One region of the Streptomyces sp. NPDC085866 genome, then DNA from elsewhere that is predicted to be linked to it. Evidence: riboswitches for the same ligand, from Rfam matches in the RefSeq annotation. Region 1 holds a riboswitch; the other holds the start of a gene.

Region 1 (11,048 bases):
GCGAACCCGGTGCACGGCCACTCGGCCTCGAAGCCGGCCAGCTCGGCGAAGGCGCGGTCCATCGCGGCCTCGTCGATGCCGTGCGCGACCGTGACATGCGGGTGGTACGGGAACTGCAGCTCGCGCGCCACCGGACCCGAGGCGTCCCGCACCCGCTGCTGCAGCCAGGCGCAGGCCTCGGCACCCTGCACGACACGCACATAGACGACCGGCGACAGGGGCCGGAAGGTGCCGGTCCCGCACAGCCGCATCGGGAACGGCCGGCCGGCCGCCGCGACCTGCGTGAGGTGCGCCTCGACCGCCGTCAGGTCGGTCGCGTCCACCTCGGTCGGCGGCAGCAGGGTGACATGCGTGGGGATGCCGTGAGCCGCGGCGTCGCCGAAGCCCGCACGCAGCTGCTGGAGCAGGCTGCCGTGAGGCTCCGGGACCGCGATCGACACGCCGATCGTTACGGTCCCCACGTCGTCTCCTGTCGTCGCGTGATGCATTACGGCCGTCTTCGTCACCGTCTTCGTCGCGTCTTCGTCCGGGCCGTCGGCTATCGACTGTACGGCCACGGATGTCCTGTGGGCAGGCGCAGTGGAAGTGATGTGCAGCGCTCTGCCCGGTCGGACGTGTGTACGGTCGTGCGCCTCAGCGCCGGTTCGTGCTTCTCAGTGCTTCGCAGGCAGGAAACCCACCCGGTCGTACGCCTGCGCAAGCGTCTCCGCGGCCACGGCACGCGCCTTCTCCGCGCCCTTGGCGAGGATCGAGTCGAGCGTCTCGGAGTCGTCCAGGTACTGCTGGGTGCGCTCCCGGAACGGCGTCACGAAGTCGACCATGACCTCGGCGAGGTCCGTCTTGAGCGCGCCGTACATCTTGCCCTCGTAGTCCTGCTCCAGCTCGGCGATCGACTTGCCGGTGAGCGTGGAGTAGATGGTGAGGAGGTTCGACACGCCCGGCTTGCTCTCCGCGTCGTAGCGGATCACGGTGTCGGTGTCGGTGACGGCGCTCTTGACCTTCTTGGCCGTCGCCTTCGGCTCGTCGAGCAGGTTGATCAGGCCCTTCGGCGTGGACGCCGACTTGCTCATCTTGATCGACGGGTCCTGAAGGTCGTAGATCTTCGCCGTCTCCTTGAGGATGTACGGCGACGGGATCGTGAACGTGTCGCCGAACCGGCCGTTGAAACGCTCGGCGAGGTCGCGGGTCAGCTCGATGTGCTGGCGCTGGTCCTCGCCCACCGGCACCTCGTTGGCCTGGTACAGGAGGATGTCCGCGACCTGCAGGATCGGGTACGTGAACAGGCCGACGGAGGCCCGCTCGGCGCCCTGCTTGGCGGACTTGTCCTTGAACTGGGTCATCCGGCTGGCCTCGCCGAAGCCGGTGAGGCAGTTCATGATCCAGGCGAGCTGGGCGTGCTCGGGCACGTGGCTCTGCACGAAGAGGGTGCAGCGGTCGGGGTCGAGACCGGCGGCCAGCAGCTGGGCCGCGGCCAGGCGGGTGTTGGCGCGCAGGTCCTTCGGGTCCTGCGGGACCGTGATCGCGTGCAGGTCGACGACCATGTAGAAGGCGTCGTGGGACTCCTGCAGGGCCACCCACTGACGGACGGCGCCGAGGTAGTTGCCGAGGTGGAACGAGCCGGCGGTGGGCTGGATGCCGGAGAGCACGCGGGGTCGGTCAGCAGAGGCCATGTTGCCCATTCTCTCATCGGCTGAGGGCGGCATCGGCCCGAGGTGGGAGGTGCTTTCGGGGCGCGGGGGACTGCGGGCCGTCCGTGGTTGCGCGCGCAGTTCCCCGCGCCCCTTACGGGGCGCTTCAGCCCAGGTCGACTTCCGGGTACAGCGGGAAGCCCGCCACCAGGTCCGTCGCCCGCTGGGCGATCTCGTCCGCGATCTTCGGGTCCAGGACGTGGGCGGCCTTGGACGGGGCCCCCGACTTGGTGGTGCCCTGCTCCGTCGTCGTCAGGACTCGGTCGATCAGGCCCGCCACCTCGTCCATCTCCGCCGTGCCGAGGCCCCGGGTGGTCAGGGCGGGGGTGCCGATGCGGATGCCGGAGGTGTACCAGGCGCCGTTCGGGTCGGCCGGGATGGCGTTGCGGTTGGTGACGATGCCGGAGTCGAGGAGGGCCGCCTCGGCCTGGCGGCCGGTGAGGCCGTAGGAGGTGGCCACGTCGATCAGGTTGAGGTGGTTGTCCGTGCCGCCGGTGACCAGGGTGGCGCCACGCTTCATCAGGCCCTCGGCGAGGGCGCGCGAGTTGTCGACGATGCGCTGGGCGTAGTCCTGGAAGGAGGGCTGACGGGCCTCGGCGAAGGCGACGGCCTTCGCGGCCATGACGTGCGGGAGCGGGCCGCCGAGCACCATCGGGCAGCCGCGGTCGACCTGGTCCTTCAGGGAGTCGTCGCACAGGACCATGCCGCCGCGCGGGCCGCGCAGGGACTTGTGGGTGGTCGTGGTGACGATCTGGGCGTGCGGGACCGGGTCGAAGTCGCCGGTCAGGACCTTGCCGGCGACCAGACCCGCGAAGTGGGCCATGTCGACCATCAGGGTCGCGCCGACCTCGTCGGCGATCTCGCGCATGACGCGGAAGTTCACCAGACGGGGGTACGCCGAGTAGCCGGCGACGATGATCAGCGGCTTGAACTCGCGGGCCTGGGCGCGCAGCGCCTCGTAGTCGATCAGGCCCGTGGCCGGGTCGGTGCCGTAGGAGCGCTGGTCGAACATCTTGCCCGAGATGTTCGGGCGGAAGCCGTGGGTGAGATGGCCGCCGGCGTCCAGGGACATGCCGAGCATGCGCTGGTTGCCGAAGGCCTGGCGGAGCTCGGCCCAGTCGGCCTCGGAGAGGTCGTTGACCTGACGGACGCCGGTCTTCTCCAGGAACGGGACCTCCACGCGGTCCGCGAGCACGGCCCAGAAGGCGACGAGGTTGGCGTCGATGCCGGAGTGCGGCTGGACGTAGGCGTGCCGGGCGCCGAAGAGCGCCTTGGCGTGCTCGGCGGCCAGGGACTCCACCGTGTCGACGTTGCGGCAGCCGGCGTAGAAGCGGCGGCCGATGGTGCCCTCGGCGTACTTGTCGCTGAACCAGTTGCCCATCGCCAGCAGGGTGGCCGGCGAGGCGTAGTTCTCGGAGGCGATCAGCTTCAGCATCTCGCGCTGGTCGGTCACCTCCTGGCCGATGGCGTCGGCGACCCGCGGCTCGACGGCACGGATCACGTCGAGGGCGGCACGGAAGGCGATGGACTCGGTCGACAGGGGCTGCTCTGGCATGGGGACCTCCGGACGGCGTGCGTACAGCGTTCACGTTCGGCCCAGGCGCACGGCACTCTTTTCCCGCTCGGGCCGCTCCCCGATGGTCGGTCCCATCCCTAGCGCGCCAGTCACGGCCCGCTGATCAGCCTACCGGGCGCGTCGGATCGTGCAGTTCCCGCGTCCACCATGCGAGCGAGGATAAGAAAGGGGATGCATCCCGACTCTCTGGCCCTCTGGAGTTCCCGTGAACGCTACGGAGACGCTCATCGCCGCCGCCGACGCCCACAGCGCGCACAACTACCACCCGCTGCCGGTGGTCGTGGCCACCGCGGAGGGGGCCTGGATGACGGATATCGAGGGGCGGCGCTACCTCGACCTGCTGGCCGGGTACTCGGCGCTGAACTTCGGGCACGGCCACCCGCGGCTGGTGGAGGCGGCCAAGGCGCAGCTGGAGCGGGTGACGCTGACGTCGCGGGCGTTCCACCACGACCGGTTCGCCGCGTTCTGCGAGCAGCTGGCCCATCTGTGCGGCATGGAGATGGTGCTGCCGATGAACACCGGCGTCGAGGCGGTGGAGACCGCGGTGAAGACCGCCCGGAAGTGGGGGTACCGGATCAAGGGGGTGCCCGCCGAGATGGCGAAGATCGTGGTCGCGAGCGGCAACTTCCACGGCCGTACGACGACGGTCATCAGCTTCTCCACCGACCCCGAGGCGCGGGCGGACTTCGGGCCGTACACGCCGGGCTTCCAGATCGTGCCGTACGGCGACCTGACCGCGATGCGGGCGGCGCTCACCGAGAACACGGTCGCGGTACTGCTCGAACCGATCCAGGGCGAGTCGGGGGTGATCGTCCCGCCGGCCGGTTATCTGCCGGCGGTCCGGGAGCTGACCCGGCAGCGGGACGTGCTGTTCGTCGCGGACGAGATCCAGTCGGGGCTGGGCCGGACCGGGCGGACGTTCGCATGCGAGCACGAGGGGGTCGTACCGGATGTGTACGTGCTGGGGAAGGCGCTCGGCGGCGGGATCCTGCCGGTGTCGGCGGTGGTGTCGAGCAGCGAGGTGCTCGGGGTGTTCCGGCCGGGTGAGCACGGGTCGACGTTCGGCGGGAACCCGCTGGCCTGCGCGGTGGCGCTGGAGGTGATCGCGATGCTGCGGACGGGCGAGTACCAGGCGCGGTCCGCCGAGCTCGGCGAGCATCTGCACCGGGAGCTTGGCGCCCTGCTCGGCACCGGCAGGGTGACGGCGGTGCGTGGGCGCGGGCTGTGGGCCGGGGTCGACATCGCGCCGAGGGTCGGAACGGGCCGGCAGGTGTCCGAGCGGCTGATGGACCGGGGTGTCCTGGTGAAGGACACCCACGGTGCGACGATCCGGATCGCGCCGCCGTTGGTGATCAGCAAGGAGGACCTGGACTGGGGGCTCGAACAGCTACGGGCGGTGCTGGCCGGCTAGACGACAGGGCCTACAGGATCACGTGCGGCAGGAAGCGGGCGTACTCGTCGGTGATCAGGCCCGAGGACTCGCGCAGGCCGAGGCCGGCCGGCTCGTCGCGGACGACCCAGGCGCCGAGGACGAGGTGGTTGCCGTCGAAGGCGGGCAGCGGGGCGAGCTGCTGGTAGCAGCAGGGCTCGTCCCGGGCGACGGCCGGGGCGCCGGGCTCGTGGACGGTCACGCCCGCGCCCTCGCGGCCGAGCAGCGGCTTGGCGACATAGCCCGTCGACCCGGCGAGCTCGCGCGGGCCGTCCAGGTAGGCGGGCAGCAGATTCGGGTGGCCGGGGTACAGCTCCCAGAGGATCGCCAGCAGGGCCTTGTTGCTCAGGAGCATCTTCCAGGCGGGTTCGATCCACAGGGTGCTGCCGGTGCCGCCGCCGTTGTCCAGGGTGTCGAGGACGTGCCCTGCGAAGGCGTCGGTGGTGAGCCACTCCCACGGATAGAGCTTGAAGATGCTGCGGATGAAGCGGAGCCCGTTGTCCACGAAGCGGCCGGAGAGGGTGTCCCAGCCGATCTCCTCCATGGAGATCCAGTCGGTGGCGAGGCCGGCCTGTTCGGCGGTCTCCTTCAGGTAGGCGACCGTCATCAGGTCCTCGCCGAGTTCGTCGGCGGAGGAGTGCGCGAAGTGCAGGGGGCTGCCCGGCGGGAGCAGCGCGGCCTGCTTGCGCCAGGCGTCGACCAGGCGCTCGTGCAGGGAGTTCCACTGGTCGGCGCCGGGGAAGCGTTCCTCCATCCAGAACCACTGGGGGGAGGCGGCCTCGACCAGGGAGGTCGGGGTGTCGGCGTTGTACTCGAGGAGCTTCGCCGGGCCGGTGCCGTCGTAGCGGAGGTCGAAGCGGCCGTAGACGGAGGGGAGTTCGGCGCGGCGCCGCCAGGCCTCGGTGACGGCCTCGGCGACGCGCGGGTCGGTGATACCGAGGTCGGCGAGGCGGCCCTCGGCCACGATGTGCCCGGCGGCCGCGAGGCACATGCGGTGCAGTTCCTCGACGGTCTCCTCCAGCGCCTCGACCTCGTCCAGGGTGAAGACGTAGTAGGCGCTCTCGTCCCAGTAGGGGCGCAGCGAGCCGTCGGGGTGGCGGGTCAGGGGGTAGACGAGACCCTGCTCCTCGACGGTCTGCTGCCAGCCGGGGCGGGGGGTGGTCGTACGGCGTTCCATGCGGCGTTTCCTCGTCAGCCGCCGGAGCTGCCGTGGCCGCCGCCGAAGCCGCCGCGGTGCACGCCGCCGTACGAGCCGCCCGAGCTGGAATGCGAGCCGGAGCCCTTGCTCGGCTTGGTGAAGGAGCCGCCGTTCACCCAGGAGCCCTTCTTCTTGCCGCCGTAGTACCAGGCGCCGTTGACGAAGGCCTTGGTGGACTTGCAGTTCTTGTCGGAGACGATCTTGTAGCCCTTGGCCAGCCGGTAGCTGTCGCGGTCGACGCAGCGCTTGTCCGGGGCGGAGGAGCAGGCGGTCAGGGCCGTGGCGAGCAGGCCCATGCCGCCGAGGAGGACGGTTCCCGAGCGAAGGCGTCGGCGTGCGGTGTCCATGCTGGTGTCTCCCCCGTCGGCTGGCCTGTTTTCGGCGGTCAGCCTAGAGACTGGTGAGAGTGGGCAGGAAGGCGGGTTGCCGCTTCGCCCCTCGCCTAGAGTCGCTTCGTGCTCTTTGGAATGGTGTGTGCCCTGGCAGCCGCGGTCTGCTTCGGTACGGCGACGGTGTTGCAGGCGGTCGCCGCGAGGCAGGCCGGTACGGGCGGGGGCGGCGAGGCGGCACTGCTGCTGCGGGCGCTCAGGCAGTGGCGGTACTTGGCCGGTCTCGCGCTGGACGGTCTCGGCTTCCTCTTCCAGATCGCCGCGCTGCGCTCGATTCCGATCTACGCGGTCAGCGCGGCACTGGCGTCGAGTCTGGCGGTGACCGCGGTGGTCGCGGCGCGGCTGCTGCGGGTGCGGCTGAGCGGCACGGAGTGGGGCGCGGTGGGCGTGGTCTGCCTCGGGCTCGCGATCCTGGGGCTGGCGTCCGGCCCGGAGGGGGACCAGCAGGGGTCGGACACCCTGAAGTGGGCCATGCTCGCGACGGCCGTCGGCATGCTGGTGCTCGCGCTGCTGGGCGGGCGGCTGACCGGGCGCATGCGGGCGCTGGTACTGGGCCTGGGGGCGGGTTTCGGATTCGGGGTCGTGGAGGTTTCGGTCCGCCTGATCGACTCGCTGCGGCCGGCCGACCTGCTCACCAACCCGGCGGCCTACGCCCTCCTGATCGGCGGCGGCGCCGCCTTCATGCTGCTGACCTCCGCCCTGCAGCGCGGCTCGGTGACGACGGCGACGGCCGGCATGGTCATCGGCGAGACGATCGGCCCGGCGGCCATCGGCGTGATCTGGCTCGGCGACCGCACCAGGGAGGGCCTGACCTGGCTGGCGGCGCTCGGGTTCGCGGTGGCGGTGGCGGGGGCGCTGGCCTTGGCCCGGTTCGGTGAGGCGCCTGTGACGGCCGAGGAAACCTGACGCCGTCTCTTCACATCCGCCGCGACGGCGAGCGACCACCGCGGCGCTGTCCGGCGGTGCCTGACCCGGCGCGGCCGCTCTTCACGGCAACACCCTGCACAACGCCTCCAACGCTCCCGCCCACGCGCTGTCCGGCGGCGTCCCGTACCCCACCACCAGCGCGTCCAGCGGCTCGGCGACCGCCTGCTCGTGCCGGTGGAAGGCGAGCCCGTGCAGGGCCAGACCCTGCCAGGTCGCCGCCTGGATCACCGACTGCTCGGTGCCGGGCGGCAGCCGCAGCACGGCGTGCAGGCCGGCCGCGATCCCGGTGACCCGGACTTCGGGTGCGCGGTCGGCGACGGCGGCGGCGAGGGCGTCGCGGCGGCGCCGGTAGCGCAGACGGGCGGAGCGGACATGGCGGTCGTAGGCGCCCGAGGTGAGGAATTCGGCCAGCGTCAACTGGTCCAGCACTCCGCAGGTGTCGACAAGGCCCTTGGCCGCAGCCGCCCCCTCCACCAGGGACGGCGGCAGCGCCATCCAGCCGAGGCGCAGGCCGGGGGCGAGGGACTTGCTGGCGGTGCCGAGGTAGACGACCCGGTCGGGGTCGAGGCCCTGGAGGGCGCCGACGGGCTGGCGGTCGTAGCGGAACTCGCCGTCGTAGTCGTCCTCCAGGACCAGCCCGCCGGTCCGCCGCGCCCACTCCACGACGGCGGTCCGCCGGTCGGGGTGCAGGGGCATGCCCATCGGGAACTGGTGGGCGGGGGTGACGAGTACCGCACCCTCGTCGCTCAACGCGCCCGTGTCGGTGCCCAGTTCGTCGTAGGGCAGTGCGGGTGTCGCGAGTCCCGCGCCCCTCAGCAGCCCCCAGTGGACGTCGAGCCCGTACGACTCCACCGCGACGGTCCGCACCCCGCGCGCCCGCAGCAGCGCCCCGAGGATGCGCAGGGCGTGCGAGAAGCCCGCGGTGATCACGATCGTGTCCGGGTCGGTGCGGACGCCGCGGGCGCGGGCGAGGTAGCCGGCGAGGGCGGTGCGCAGTTCGGGGCGGCCGCGCGGGTCGCCGTAGCCGAGGGCGTCGAAGGGCGCGGTGGCCAGCGCGCGGCGGGCGGCCTTGAGCCACTCGGTGCGCGGGAAGGCGGCGAGGTCGGGGGTGCCGGGGACGAGGCTGTAGGCGGGACGGCCGGGTTCGCGGCGCCGGGGTGCGGTGTCGGCCGGCGGGACGACGATGCGCTCCGCCACCCGGGTCCCGGAGCCCTGGCGGGCGGTGAGCCAGCCCTCGGCGACCAGGTCGGCGTAGGCCTCGGCGACGGTGTTGCGGGCGATGTCCAGGTCGGCGGCGAGGCTGCGGGAGGACGGCAGCCGGGTGCCGGGGGCGAGGCGGCCGGTGCGGACGGCGTCCCGCAGCGCGTCGGTCAGACCGCGGCGCAGCCCGCTGGAACCGGCCGGTTCCAGGTGCAGGTCGACCCCCAGAGTGGCCCATGAATTCGCCATGGAAATGGACCATACCCCTGGGCATCCCCGCTCCTAGGGTCGAAGCCATGAGCACTGCAGAGGAAACCGTCGAGTACGCCACCGAACAGGCCCCACGGCTCAGCTGGGCCGAGCACGCGCCCGAGGTCTACAAGGCGATGATCCGCCTGGACACGGCCGCGAAGCAGGGCCTCGACCCGGCGCTGTACGAGCTGGTGAAGATCCGCGCCTCGCAGCTCAACCACTGCGCGTTCTGCCTCGACATGCACACCAAGGACGCTCTCGCCGCCGGCGAGAGCGTGGAGCGGATCGTGCAGCTCAGCGCGTGGGAGGAGTCGCGGCACTTCTACACCGAGAAGGAGCTGGCGGCACTGGAGCTGACCGAGGCGGTCACCGTCCTGACCGACGGCTTCGTGCCGGACGAGGTGTACGACCGGGTGGCCGCGCACTTCGAGGAGGCGGAGCTGGCCCGGCTGATCGCCGCGATCACGGTGATCAACGCGTGGAACCGGTTCGGCGTGACCACCCGGATGACCCCGGGCCACTACCGGCCGGGGCAGTACAGGTGAGCCGTACCCAGCTGCTGGACCGGGAGGTCGGCCTGGCCATGTCGGCGCTGAGCGCGGCCGCGAAGAAGGGGCTCGGCGATCCGGTCCTCGCCGAGCTGGTCATGATCCGCGCCTCGCAGCTCAACCACTGCGCGTTCTGCCTCGACATGCACCTCCGGGTGGCCCGGAAGAACGGCGAGTCGGAGGACCGCGTCCAGCTGCTGGACGCCTGGGAGGAGGCCGAGGACCAGTACAGCGAGCGGGAGCGGGCCGCGCTGGCACTGACCGAGGCGGTCACCGTTCTGACTGGGGGCACCTCCCGGACGATGTCTGGGGGAGGCTTCGTGCCGGACGAGGTGTACGACACCGCCGCCAAGCACTTCGGTGAGGCCGAACTCGCCCATCTCATCGGCCTGATCACCGTCATCAACGGCTGGAACCGTCTCATGGTCAGCCGCCGTGTTCCGCCAGGGGGTTACCAGCCATGAGCAAGGTGGACGTGTTCCGCACCCTGCACCGCAAGCGCGCCCAGGGCGATCCGCTGGTCCTGCCCGGCCCCTGGGACGCGGCGAGCGCCCGGGTGTGTGCCGAGGCCGGGTTCCCGGCGCTGGCCACGCCGAGCGCGGGGGTGGCCGCCTCCCTCGGCCATGCGGACGGGGCGACCCCGGCCGACGAGATGTTCGCGGCGGTGGCCCGGATCGTGCGGGCGGTGGACGTGCCGGTCTCGGCGGACGTCGAGGGTGGGTACGGGCTCGCGCCGAAGGAGCTGGTCGAGCGGCTGCTGGAGGCGGGCGTCGTGGGGTGCAACCTCGAGGACTCCAACGGGGGTGTCCTCAAGGACCCGCACGAGCACGCCGAGTACCTCGCCGAGGTCCGCTCGGCCGCCGCCGACCGGCTTTTCGTCAACGCCCGCGTCGACACCTTCCTGCACGGCGACGGGGATCCCGAACGGGCCATCGAGCGGGCCGCGTCCTACGTGGCCGCGGGCGCGGACTGCGTGTATCCGATCCTCGCTCCGGTGGACGTGCTGCCCCTGCTGCGGGCCGGGATCCAGGGCCCGCTCAACATGGTGGCCCGGCTGGACGGCGAGGGCCCCTCGCCCGCCGTGCTCGGCGAACTCGGGGCCACCCGCGTCACGTTCGGGCCGGGCCTCCAGCGGCGCGCCGCCCTGGCGCTCCGCGAGATCGTCGGCGGCCTGGCGAAGTAGGGCGGTTCAGGGCAGCCACTTCTTCCACACGGAGGGGTGGCTGTCCACCCACTTCTTCGCCGCCTCCTCGGGCGAGAGCTTCTGGTCGGCGATCATCAGGGAGACCTCGTTCTGGTCCTCGGTCGTCCACCGGAACTTCTTCAGGAAGGCCGCCGCCTCGCCGCCGGACCTGGCGAAGTCCGCGTTGAGGTACTTCTGCAGGGGGGTGTGCGGGTAGGCGCAGGCGACCTTGGCCGCGTCCGCGTCACAGCCCTCCTTGTACGGCGGCAGCTTCACCTCGGTCATGGGGACCTTCTTGAACAGCCACTGGGGTGTGTACCAGTAGGTCAGGAAGGGCTTCTTCTCCTTGGCGAACTGCTTCATCTGGGTGATCTGGGCCGCCTCGGAACCGGCGAAGACGACCTGGTAGTCCAGCTTCAGGTTGTTCACCAGGGCCTTGTCATTGGTGACGTAGGACGGGGAGCCGTCCATCAGCTGGCCCTTGCCGCCGCTCTCCGCGGTGCGGAAGAGCGGGGCGTACTTGTCGAGGTTCTTCCAGTCGGTGATGTCCGGGTGCTGCTCGGCCAGGTACGTCGGGACGAACCAGCCGATGTGCCCGGTCACCCCGAGGTCGCCGCCGCGGGCGATCGTCTTCTTGTCGGTGACGTACCGCTTCTCC
Region 2 (11,048 bases), on a different contig from region 1:
GACTTCGGGGACGCACCGGACGACTGAGGCCGGTGAGCGGGCGCCCGGGCCGGCTCAGGTGCCCGGCTTGCGGCCGTACACGAAGACGTCGTCGCCCGTCTTCAGCAGCGACCAGTACTTCTTGGCGTCCCTCGTGGTCATGTTGACGCAGCCGTGGGAGCCCGGCGGGTTCCACATGCTGAGGTTGACGGAGTGGAAGGCCTGCCCGCCGTCGAAGAACTGGCTGTAGGGCATCGGCACGTCGTAGATGTCCGAGACGTGGTCGATGTCCCGCCAGTAGATCTTCTTCAGGCCGGTGCGGGTCTCGTACCCGTCACGTCCGGTGCGCACCGGCACGGGCCCGTAGACGAGCTTGTTGCCGTCCTGGATCCAGCTCAGCTGGAGCGAAAGGTTCACGCAGGCGATACGGCCCTTGTTCACCGGGCACTTGCCGTCCTTGTTCGGGTTGCTCCCGACGGCCTTCTGCTTGTTCATCAGGTCCATCACGCCCCAGGTGACGGGCCCGGCGTAGCCGATGGCGGGTGTGATGCCGTGCTTGTTCTGGAACGCCTGGATGGCCTTGCAGTCGGCGGAGGACTGCTTTCCGTCGACCGGGCGGCCGAGGAACTTCTCCACCTGCTTCTGGTACGGCCCCGCCTGCGTGGTGCAGCTCGCGGCCTGGGCCGGTGCCGCGGTGAAGGCGAGCGTGAGCGGCGCCACCAGTGCGGTGACGCCGAGCGCGACGACACCTCGTCTGCGTATGTCCCCCATGTCGACCCCTTCCCCTTCTCCCCTGTGTTCCCAGGGCCTCCCCCGGGTGGTCCCCTTCGGATTCCCGTGCTCTCGGCCTACTAGACCTGCCGCCCGAGCCGACGGTTGTAGTTCCGGCCACGCTGTGACGGAACGGTGAACTTCGTCGCCGCTTCGTCGCTGCGCGGAGGCCGGGTCAGGCGGTTTCGGGGCTCCCCGAACACGCGCGCAAGAGGCCCACCGCTCGCGTCAGCGTCTCCTCCGTCGCCGTGAACGGCAGGCGCAGGTGCCGGGTGAGGGTGGTGCGGTCGGCGGCGAAGTGCGGGCCGGGGGTGACGGCGAGCCCGCGTGCGGCGGCCCGGGCCGCGAGGTCGGTGGCGCTCGTGCCCGCGCCGAGGCGCAGCCACAGGGTGAGGCCGCCGTCCGGGACGGTGTACGTCCATCCGGTCGCGGTGAGCAGGCCGGCGAGGTGGTCGCGCTGGGCGCGGAGCCGGTCGCGGCGGTCGGCGAGGAGGTCCGGGAGCGGAGTGCCGAGGAGTTCGGCGGCGACGAGCTGCTCCAGCGGGGGCGGGGAGAGCTGGGCCTGGAGCGGGCTCAGCCGCAGCTGTCGTACGAGGTCCGCGCCCGCCCTGATCCAGCCGACCCTGAGGCCGCTCCACAGGGTCTTGCTCGCCGAGCCGATCTGGATCACCCGGGCCCCGGCGAGGTGGGGTTCGGTGCCGGGCGGGGTCCTCAGGTCCAGGTCGCGCATCGTCTCGTCGGCGAGGACGGTCAGTCCGAACCGGTCGGCGAGGGAGGCGATCGTACGGCGCGTCGCTGCGTCCATGTGGGCGCCGGTCGGGTTGTGGAAGTCGGGCATCAGGTAGGCGAGTCGGGGACCGTGGCGGCGTACGGCGTCCGTGAGGCGGGCGGTGTCCCAGCCCTCGGGTGCCGTGACGGGGACGGCCAGCAGGCGGGTGCGGCGGGCGCGCAGGACGGCGAGGGCACCGGGGTAGGTGGGGTTCTCCACGACGACGGGTGACCGGCGGTCGGTGTGCAGGTGGTCGAGGAGCAGGGTGAGGGCGGCCTGGGCGCCCGCGGTGACGAGGATCTGCTCGGGGCGGGTGGCGAGGCCGGCGCGGGTGTAGCGGTCGGCGAGCAGTTCACGCAGGCGGGGCAGGCCCGCGCCGGTGACGCCGGAGTCGACGAACAGGGCGGCGCTGCGTTCGGCGGCGCGGGCGAGGGCGGTCCGGAAGGCCTCGTGGGGTGCGGCGGTGACGGCGAGGGTGAGGTCGAGGTCGGCGTCGGGGGCGCCGCCCCGGTCCTGGGACCAGGGCGTGGTGCGCTCGGTGAGCCGGACGGGCAGGCGGACGACGCTGCCGCTGCCGTGCCGGGTGGCGAGCCAGCCGTCGTCGCGCAGCAGGGTCAGCGCGGCCACGACGGTGCCCCGGCTCAGGTGCAGGGTACGGGCGAGTTCCCGCTCCGAGGGCAGCCGGGAGCCGGCCGGGAGCCGCCCGTCGACGACCGCCTCACGCACCGCCGTGGCGAGGGAGCCGGCGCGGGGGCCGGGCCGGGCACGCCAGTCACCGAGCGCGGCGACGAAACCTGTGTCCACTGGTCCAGTTTCCCTCAAGTGGACCAGTCGTGCGGCACGCGTCGGGCCTACGCTGCGGCTCATGCACCCGACACTCGCCGACGATCTCTCCCGGCTTCCCGAACTCCTGCAGTCCGCCCGTGACTTCGCCGCCGGTGAGGTGGCGGGCCTGGCCGAGCGGCCGGTCACCGCACCCGGTCGGCCGCCCGGGCGTGCGCCCCTCCCGGACGAGGGCGCAGGCGGCACGGGCGCCCTTGCGCGGTTCGCCGAGCGGTGGGCGCCGGGCCTGTCCGGCTCGGCCGGGCCCCGCTACCTGGGCTTCGTCACCGGCGGCGCGACCCCCGCGTCGGTCGCCGGGGACTGGCTGACCTCCGCGTTCGACCAGAACGTGTCCGGGTCGGTCGGCTCCTGGGCGGCGGAGCTGGAACGGGAGACCGTGGCGTGGCTGCGCGAGCTGTTCGGGCTGGGCGAGGCGCACAGCGGGGCGTTCGTGACCGGGGCGACGGTGTCCAACACGGTCGGGCTGGCGATCGCCCGCGAGTGGCTCGGCGAGCGGCTCGGGGTGGACGTCTCCCGGGCGGGGGCCGCCGCGCTCGGCCCGGTCGACGTGCTCTCCGGCAGTCCGCACTCCAGCGTGGTCAAGGCCCTGTCGGTGCTGGGCATCGGCCGGGACCGGCTGCGGCGGGTGCCGCTGTTGGCGGGCAATCGGGAGGCCGTGGACGTGGCCGCGCTGGAGACGGCGCTGGCGGGCCTGGGCGGGCGGCCCGCGATCGTCGTCGCGAACGCGGGGACCGTCGACACCGTCGACTTCGACGACCTGCGGGCGATCGCCGCGCTGAAGGAGCGCCACGACTTCTGGCTGCACGTGGACGCCGCGTTCGGCGGCTTCGCCGCCCTCTCCCCCGAGTACGCCGCTCTGGTCGACGGGCTGGACGCGGCCGACTCGGTCTGCGTGGACCTGCACAAGTGGCTCAACGTGCCCTATGACGCGGCCGTCCAGTTCACCCGCCGCCGCGACCTCCAGGTGGCCGTGTTCCACAACGCCTCGCCGTACCTGGGCCTGCCCACCGGAGAGCCCGACTTCCTGCACCTCACCCCGGAGAACTCCCGGCGGCTGCGCGCCCTGCCGGCCTGGTTCTCCCTGGTGGCCTACGGCCGGGCCGGGCACCGCGAGATCGTCGAGCGGAACGTGGCCCTCGCCCGCCGGCTGGGCGAGGGCGTCGACGCCCTGCCGGGCCTGCGCCTGCTGGCCCCGGTCCGGCTCAACGTCGTATGCTTCACGCTCGCCGGCGAGGAGCCCGCCCAGGAGCGGGTGGCCGCGCTGGCGCGGGCGGTCGCCGACTCCGGGGAGGCGTTCGTGACGCCCACCGTGTACGGCGGGGTGCCCGCGCTGCGGGCCGCGTTCAGCAACTGGCGCACCACCGAGGACGACATCCGCCGGGTCCTGGACGTGTTCGCGGCGGCTTCCGGCTGACGGCTCAGGACTGTTCGAGGGCGGTGCGGAACCCGGTCTGTACGGCGGTCAGGCCGCCGTCGACCACCAGCGTGGTGCCGGTGATCCAGGCGGCGTCGCTGGAGGCGAGGAAGGCGACCGCGGCCGCGATGTCGTCCGCTTCACCGACCCGGCCGAGCGGGTACAGGCCGCGGACGGCGTCGAGTTCGTCGTCGCGTCCTTCCCAGGCCGAGGTGCGGATCGTGCCCGGCGCCACGAGGTTCACCCGGACACCCCGGGCGGCCGCGTGTCCGGCGAGGGTCCGGGTGAGGGAGCCCAGGCCGGCCTTGGCGGCGCTGTAGGCGTGGTTGCCGAAGTCCTGCAGGCCGTTGACGGAGCCGACGCTCACGATGGCGCCGTGTCCGGAGGCGGCGAGGTGGGGCAGGGCGGCGCGGCAGCAGCGGTAGGCGCCGGTGAGGGTGATGTCGAGGTCCCGGGCCCACGCCTCGTCGGGTTCGTTCTCGAAGAGGGGGACGTCCGGGGTGCAGTGGGCGGCGCAGTTGACCAGCACGCCGAGCGAGCCGAAGGCGGCCACGGCATGGGCCACGGCCGCCTCGACGGAGTCCCGGTCCCCCACGTCGCACGCCAACGCCTCGACGGTCAGGCCGAGTCGGCGCAGCGCGGCAGCGGTCCGCTCCGCCTCGGTCCCGTCCCGGTCGGTCACGAGCACCCGGCCGCCCTCCTCGGCGAGCCGCCGGGCGGTGGCGGCGCCGATGCCGCGGGCGGCGCCCGTGACGAGAACTCCCTGTCCTGCGAAGCGCTTGAGATCGGTCATGGGGTGACCGTAGGGCCGTACGGGCCCGGTTTCACCGGTATCCGGTCACGTCCGCCGGCTTGCCCGGGTCCTGCACCTCGACCAGGTACCGCCAGGCGTCGGGACGACTGCCGTCGAGGTCGGTGAACCCGTACTGCCGGGCGAGGCCGCCGCTGGAGAGGGACTGCCCGTTGAAGCGGGCCACCTCGGGATCGCCGGCCAGCGCGGCGACGGCGCGGCCGACGAAGCGGGGGGTCTCGGAGATGGCGAAGTGCGGTTCGCGGCCCAGGGCGTCGCGCCAGTTGTCCTCGCGTACACCGAAGGCGTCGAGCATGATCTCCGAGCGCAGCCAGCCGGGGGTCAGCGCGAGGGCGGTGGCGCCGCGCGGGCCGAGTTCGTGGCCGAGTGCGAAGGCCATGCGCAGCACGGAGGCCTTGGCGAGGTCGTAGAAGAGGTTCACGCGGTAGGTGTCGCGGTTGTACTCGGCGGTGCCGTCGGTGACCTCCACGACCAGGCCGCCCGGGTGGCGCAGCAGGAGCGGCAGCGCGAAGTGGCTGGTGACGGCGTGCGTTTCGACGGCGAGCCGGAGCAGCCGGAGCCCGTTGTCGAGGTCGTGCTCCCACACCGGTGTGTCCCACTCGAAGAGTTTCTCGCCGCCCCAGATGTCGTTGACGAGGAGGTCGAGGCGGCCCTGTTCGTCCGCGATACGGTCCACGAGGGCCCGTACCGCGGACCGGTCCAGGTGATCGACGGGGACGGCGACGCCTTGTCCGCCGGCCGCCGAGACGAGGTCGGCGGTGTCCTCGATGGTCTCGGGGCGGTCGTACTCGGAGCGGTGGGCGCGGGTGCTGCGTCCGGTGACGTAGACGGTGGCGCCGGCCGCGCCGAGTTCCACGGCGATGCCCCGTCCCGCGCCCCGGGTCGCCCCTGCGACCAGCGCTACTTTGCCTTCCAGCGGCCCTGACATGTCCGACCTCCCGTGCGGTACGACTCTCGCTCGTCGTCCACTCTCCCGGGAAAGCCGGACATCTCCTGTCGCCTTTTCTCAGCGGCGCAGCTTTTCGCCCAGGTCCTCGTGACCGCTGACGACCCAGAGCCGGCGGCCCTGGGTCGACTCGTACCCGAAGTCCCGCTCAGTGCCCGCGTTCGATCCACTCCTCCAGGTGGGGTGCCTCGGCGCCGATCGTGGTGGAGTCGCCGTGTCCGGTGAGGACCTTGGTCTCCGGCGGGAGGGTGAGGAGCCGGTCGCGGATGGACTCGATGATCGTCGGGAAGTGGGAGTACGAGCGTCCCGTGGCACCGGGGCCGCCCTGGAAGAGGGTGTCGCCGCTGAAGACGACACCGAGCCCGGGGTCGTACAGGCAGACGGCGCCGGGGGCGTGGCCCGGAGTGTGCAGGACGGTCAGGTCGGCGCCGGCGGCCTCGATGACCTGGCCGTCGTCGAGATGACGGTCGGGGTCGCGGTAGGGGTGGGTGAGCTTCCACAGCGGCAGGTCGTCCGGGTGGAGCCAGATGGTGGCGCCGGTGAGGTCGGCGAGGGCGGGAGCCGCGTCGATGTGGTCGTTGTGGGCGTGGGTGCACAGGATGGCGGTGAGCCGGCGGTCGCCGACGGCGCGGGCGATGGCCTCGGCGTCGTGGGCCGCGTCGATGACGACCACCTCGTGGTCGTCGCCGACGATCCACACGTTGTTCTCCACGTCCCAGGTGCCGCCGTCGAGGGTGAACTGGCCTGAGGTGACGAGGCGTTCGATGCGGGCGCCCATCACAGCACCACCACCGAGCGCAGCACGTCGCCCTGGTGCATCCGGTCGAACGCCTTCTCCACCTCGTCGAGTCGGATGGTCTCGGTGACGAACGCGTCCAGCGGCAGGCGGTCCTGGAGGTGCAGGTCGATCAGCATCGGGAAGTCCCGGGAGGGCAGGCAGTCGCCGTACCAGCTGGACTTGAGCGCGCCGCCGCGCCCGAAGACGTCCAGCAGCGGCAGTTCGAGCTTCATCTCGGGGGTGGGGACGCCGACGAGGACGACGGTACCGGCCAGGTCGCGGGCGTAGAAGGCCTGCTTGTACGTCTCGGGCCGGCCGACCGCCTCGATGACGACGTCGGCGCCGAAGCCGCCGGTCAGCTCCCGGACGGCCTCGACCGGGTCGGTCTCCTTGGAGTTGACCGTGTGGGTGGCCCCCAGCGTGCGGGCCTTCTCCAGCTTGCGGTCGTCGATGTCCACGGCGATGATCCGGGCCGCGCCGGCGAGGTTCGCCCCGGCGACGGCCGCGTCACCGACGCCGCCGCAGCCGATGACGGCGACCGAGTCGCCGCGGCCGACGCCTCCGGTGTTGATGGCGGCGCCGATGCCGGCCATCACCCCGCAGCCGAGCAGCCCGGCCACGGCCGGGGAGACGGCCGGGTCGACCTTGGTGCACTGTCCGGCCGCCACCAGCGTCTTCTCGGCGAAGGCGCCGATGCCGAGCGCCGGGGAGAGTTCCTGCCCGGTGGCGGCGAGGGTCATCTTCTGCTTCGCATTGTGGGTGTTGAAGCAGTACCAGGGGCGGCCGCGCAGACAGGCCCGGCAATTGCCGCACACGGCACGCCAGTTGAGGACGACGAAGTCGCCGGGCGCCACGTCGGTGACACCCTCGCCGACCGACTCCACCACGCCGGCGGCCTCGTGGCCGAGCAGGAAGGGGAACTCGTCCGAGATGCCCCCCTGTTTGTAGTGCAGATCGGTGTGACAGACACCGCAGGCCTGGACGCGTACGACGGCTTCGCCGGGCCCCGGGTCCGGGACCACGATCGTCTCGACCCGTACGGGTTCGTCCTTCCCCGGTGCGATCACGCCGCGTACTTCCTGCGCCATGGCCTGGCCCCTTTTCCTCGATGTGCCTTCGGAGCCGACCCTACGCGCGAGGGCCCGCCGACGGCATGGACCACGACGGCGGCAGTGGATCTTTCGGCCGTCGCCACGCGGTCCGGACGGACAGCGGTGAGGGCCGTCCCGGGCAGGACGGCCCTCGGGTGCGTGGGGGGCTCAGGCCTGGACGGCGGGCAGCAGACCGGTCACGGGCGCGACGAGGTCGGTGAGCTGGTGCAGTTCGTTCAGCCGCTGCAGTTCGCTGACCTGGTTCAGCGGGCGGAGCTGGTCCGAGACCCGCGGGAGCTCGGTCCTGTGCTCCGCGGGGATGTCGCTGACGGCGAGCGAGTCAAGCGTGGTCATCGGGTTGATCTGCCCGGTGTTCGGTGCGCTCGCGTCGGCCGCGTTCGCCAGCGGCGCGGCGAGGCCCGTGACGCCGACGGCCAGACCGACGGCGGCGACGATACGTCGTGTTGAGATCATGTCCTCAGCAACGGCGGCGGGCCCCACCCGGACACGGCCCCCGGTCGCCGCTCACCCGTCAGGCGGACCGCCTCGGCTGCGCTTGCCGTTGCCGCCGGGGCGGAGGAGTCTCGGAGGTGGGGCCCGTGCGGCCTGTTCCCGCCGGGCCATGGGCGCTTAAGGAGGTCACCATGGGCGCTGCGACAGGCTCCGCCTTCGACACCGAGACACTGCGCCGAGGCATAGAAGGGAACACCGGGAACACTCTGCTCGCCCTCTACGCGGACGACGCCGAGATCCGCATCATCGACCGCAACACCCAGCCCAGCCATCCCAAGATCCTGCACGGTCGGCGCGAGATAGCCGAGCTGCTCGACGACGTCTACAGCCGCGACATGACGCACAAGCTGGACCAGTGCGTCATCCAGGGCGACCGGGCCGCCTTCTCCGAGTCCTGCGAGTACGGGGACGGCACCCGTGTCCTCGCCGAGTCCATGGTCACCCTGCGTGACGGCAAGATCGCCGAACAGATCCTGATCCAGGCATGGGACGAGTAGGGAGGAAGGTCGCGAGGGTCCAGGTCACCTCCCGGCTGACCTGGACCTTCTCGACCCGGGCGACGCTGGGCCGGGCGCGTCCCCGCTCTCGGCTGCCAGGACCAGTTTCCGCAGCAGGTCTGCAAGCGTCCGCCGCTCTTCTTCGGTCAGTGCTGCGAGCAGCACACCCTCACCCGCGCCCTCCGCTGCCGCATGTGCCTCGAACGCGGCGTGCCCGGCGTCGGTGAGCCGTACCCGCACCCGCCGGCGGTCGCCGGTCTCGTGGGTACGGGTGATCAGCCCGGCCTCCTCGACGGCCCCCAGCCGCGCCGACAGCGCACCCCGGGTCAGGCCGAGCCGGTCGGCGAGCAGTGAGGGACTCGACTCGTACGGCGGCCCGGACCTGCGCAGCATCAACAGCACCTTGTACTGCCAGTACTTGAGGCCGTCGGAGTCAAGCACGTCCCGGCGGGCCTGGGCGGTGTGCCGGCCGAGGATCGCCAGCCTCGCGATGATCGCCTCCTTGACCGGGTCCAGCCAGTCCAGCTCGCGCGCCCAGACGGCCACGTGCCGGTCCACCGAGTCCTGCATTGTCTGCCTCCCGCAGTGGTTTTCTTGTGGATCATTTTCTGCCCAACTACCTTGCCCGGCATGACCTCTGCAACCCACACATGCGTTGACATCGAAGAACTCCTCGATGCCACACGCGAGTTGAGCGTCGCCGGCCGCTGGGAGCGGGCCGCTCGACTGCTCGACGCGGCCGCCACCGACGACCCCGCCGCTCGCGCGCGGATCACCCGGGCCGCAGCCGAAGTCGCCCTGGACCGCGACTGGTTCGCGGGGACGGACACCGCGGCCGAGCGGCTCGAGGCGGCGGAGAAGGAGTTCCCGGACGGCGACTGGGACACCGGCTTCCTGCGGCTCAGGCACACCTACGGCCGGCTGCTCCTGGTCGACGGCACCCTGCGCATCGGCCCGGACGGCAAGGACCCCGAGGCGCTCGCCGCCCTCCTCGACCGGGCGCGGGAGCTGCACGGCAGCGCCCCGGACGAGGTGCGGCGGGGCTGGGCGGCGATGTACCGGGGGCTGATCACGGAGAACCACTTCGCCGAGCGGGCGGCCGCCGCCGGACACTACACGGCAGCGCTGCGCGCCGGGGAGGCCGGCGCGGACGGTCTGCTGGCCCGCGAGGCGCTGCGGCATCTCGGCGACCACGACCACGACGCCGGTGACGGCGAGCGGGCCGGGGAGCGCTGGCGACGGGCCACTGCTCTGGGCGCCCGGGCCGGCACGGTGCCGGGCACCCTCTCCCAGCAGTTGCTGCTGGCCGTGCTGGCCCGGGACGCGGGCGACGAGGCGGGCGCCGTCGCGCTGGCGGCGGAGATCGTCCGCTGGGCCGGGGCGATCGGCGCGGACCGGCTGGCCGCCCAGGCGGACGCCTTCCTCGCCGGGGCGGATCCCACGGCACCGGGGTCCGCGGACGCGGACTGAGCGCCGCCCGCACTCTCGGTTAGGCTGTGGGCGGGCCGTGACTGGCGCTGAGGTGGAGTACCACCGGGGAGCGGCCCGTGGAGCATGCCGCGCGCCTGGGCGATCAAGGTCAACCCAGCTCAGGAGTGCGCAGATGACACAGGCCCGACTCATGGACGGCACCGCCCTCGCCCGCCGCAGCGTCGAGGAGACCGCGAAGAAGGCCGCCGACCTCACCGAGCGGACGGGCAGCGCGCCCTGTCTGGCCACGGTGCTGGTCGGCGAGGACCCGGCGTCCGTCACCTACGTCCGCATGAAGCAGAACCGCTGCCGCAAGGCCGGCATCGAGTCCCGGCACGTGGCGCTGCCCGCCGCCACGACCACCGCCGAACTCGTCGGCACCCTGCGGGAGCTGTCGGCCGATCCGACCGTGCACGGCATCCTGCTCCAGCACCCGATGGGCGACCACATCGACGAGCGGGCCGCGTTCGAGGCGATCGCTCCGGAGAAGGACGTCGACGGCGTCACCTTCGCCTCGTTCGCCACGATGAGCTTCGGCCTGCCGGGCTTCGTCTCCTGCACGCCCGGCGGCATCATCCGGCTGCTCGACGAGTACGACGTCGACCCGGCCGGGAAGCGGGCCGTGGTGGTGGGCCGCAGCGCGATCCTCGGCAAGCCGATGGGCATGCTGCTCCTGGCCCGGGACGCGACCGTCACCTACTGCCACTCGCGCACCCGGGACCTGTCGGCCGCGGTCCGCGAGGCGGACATCGTGGTCGCCGCCGTGGGCCGGCCGCGTCTCGTCCGGGGCCAGGACATCAAGCCGGGCGCGGTCGTCGTCGACGCGGGCTACAACGCGGGGAACGTCGGCGACGTCGACTTCGACTCGGCCGTGGAGCGGGCCTCGCTGATCACGCCGGTGCCCGGCGGTGTCGGCCCGATGACGATCGCCACGCTGCTGGAACAGACGGTCGACGCCGCCGCCCGGCAGCTCGGCGTGTGATCAGCGCATCCAGGCGCGGTACTCCATGACGTCCCCGGCCTCGACCCGGTACTCGGGCTCGGCCCGGGTGAAGGTGGTCTCCATGCCGAGCACCGCGCCGGTGCGCGGTTCCAGGATCAGCATGTGGCGCACGCTCCCCGTGTCGTACACGTACGCGTGGCCGGGGCGGCCCAGGCGGTCGGTC

The links. Region 1 has a riboswitch for ZMP and ZTP ahead of ACIF83_RS26950 (glycine hydroxymethyltransferase). Riboswitches for the same ligand answer to the same signal wherever they lie in the genome.
Region 2: it holds a riboswitch for ZMP and ZTP, as region 1 does, so the genes downstream of both, ACIF83_RS20755 (bifunctional 5,10-methylenetetrahydrofolate dehydrogenase/5,10-methenyltetrahydrofolate cyclohydrolase) here and ACIF83_RS26950 (glycine hydroxymethyltransferase) in region 1, are expected to answer to the same signal.

The regions. Positions count from the first base shown of each region.
Region 1 covers NZ_JBITSQ010000010.1:355,544-366,591, reverse strand. Annotated here, with positions in the region: gene ACIF83_RS26960 (2'-5' RNA ligase family protein) at 1-461, opposite strand, end outside; gene trpS (tryptophan--tRNA ligase) at 654-1,679, opposite strand; gene ACIF83_RS26950 (glycine hydroxymethyltransferase) at 1,795-3,243, opposite strand; ZMP/ZTP riboswitch at 3,276-3,367, opposite strand; gene rocD (ornithine--oxo-acid transaminase) at 3,470-4,675, shown strand; gene ACIF83_RS26940 (glutathionylspermidine synthase family protein) at 4,686-5,870, opposite strand; gene ACIF83_RS26935 (hypothetical protein) at 5,885-6,238, opposite strand; gene ACIF83_RS26930 (DMT family transporter) at 6,359-7,186, shown strand; gene ACIF83_RS26925 (PLP-dependent aminotransferase family protein) at 7,268-8,656, opposite strand; gene ACIF83_RS26920 (carboxymuconolactone decarboxylase family protein) at 8,704-9,204, shown strand; gene ACIF83_RS26915 (carboxymuconolactone decarboxylase family protein) at 9,201-9,671, shown strand; gene ACIF83_RS26910 (isocitrate lyase/phosphoenolpyruvate mutase family protein) at 9,668-10,390, shown strand; gene ACIF83_RS26905 (ABC transporter substrate-binding protein) at 10,397-11,048, opposite strand, start outside.
Region 2 covers NZ_JBITSQ010000007.1:487,736-498,783, forward strand. Annotated here, with positions in the region: gene ACIF83_RS20695 (Gfo/Idh/MocA family protein) at 1-27, shown strand, start outside; gene ACIF83_RS20700 (L,D-transpeptidase family protein) at 55-750, opposite strand; gene ACIF83_RS20705 (PLP-dependent aminotransferase family protein) at 926-2,323, opposite strand; gene ACIF83_RS20710 (pyridoxal phosphate-dependent decarboxylase family protein) at 2,385-3,776, shown strand; gene ACIF83_RS20715 (SDR family NAD(P)-dependent oxidoreductase) at 3,781-4,569, opposite strand; gene ACIF83_RS20720 (SDR family oxidoreductase) at 4,601-5,515, opposite strand; gene ACIF83_RS20725 (MBL fold metallo-hydrolase) at 5,682-6,311, opposite strand; gene ACIF83_RS20730 (S-(hydroxymethyl)mycothiol dehydrogenase) at 6,311-7,399, opposite strand; gene ACIF83_RS20735 (hypothetical protein) at 7,571-7,876, opposite strand; gene ACIF83_RS20740 (nuclear transport factor 2 family protein) at 8,047-8,412, shown strand; gene ACIF83_RS20745 (MarR family winged helix-turn-helix transcriptional regulator) at 8,437-8,982, opposite strand; gene ACIF83_RS20750 (hypothetical protein) at 9,043-9,882, shown strand; ZMP/ZTP riboswitch at 9,910-9,990, shown strand; gene ACIF83_RS20755 (bifunctional 5,10-methylenetetrahydrofolate dehydrogenase/5,10-methenyltetrahydrofolate cyclohydrolase) at 10,016-10,864, shown strand; gene ACIF83_RS20760 (CU044_5270 family protein) at 10,865-11,048, opposite strand, start outside.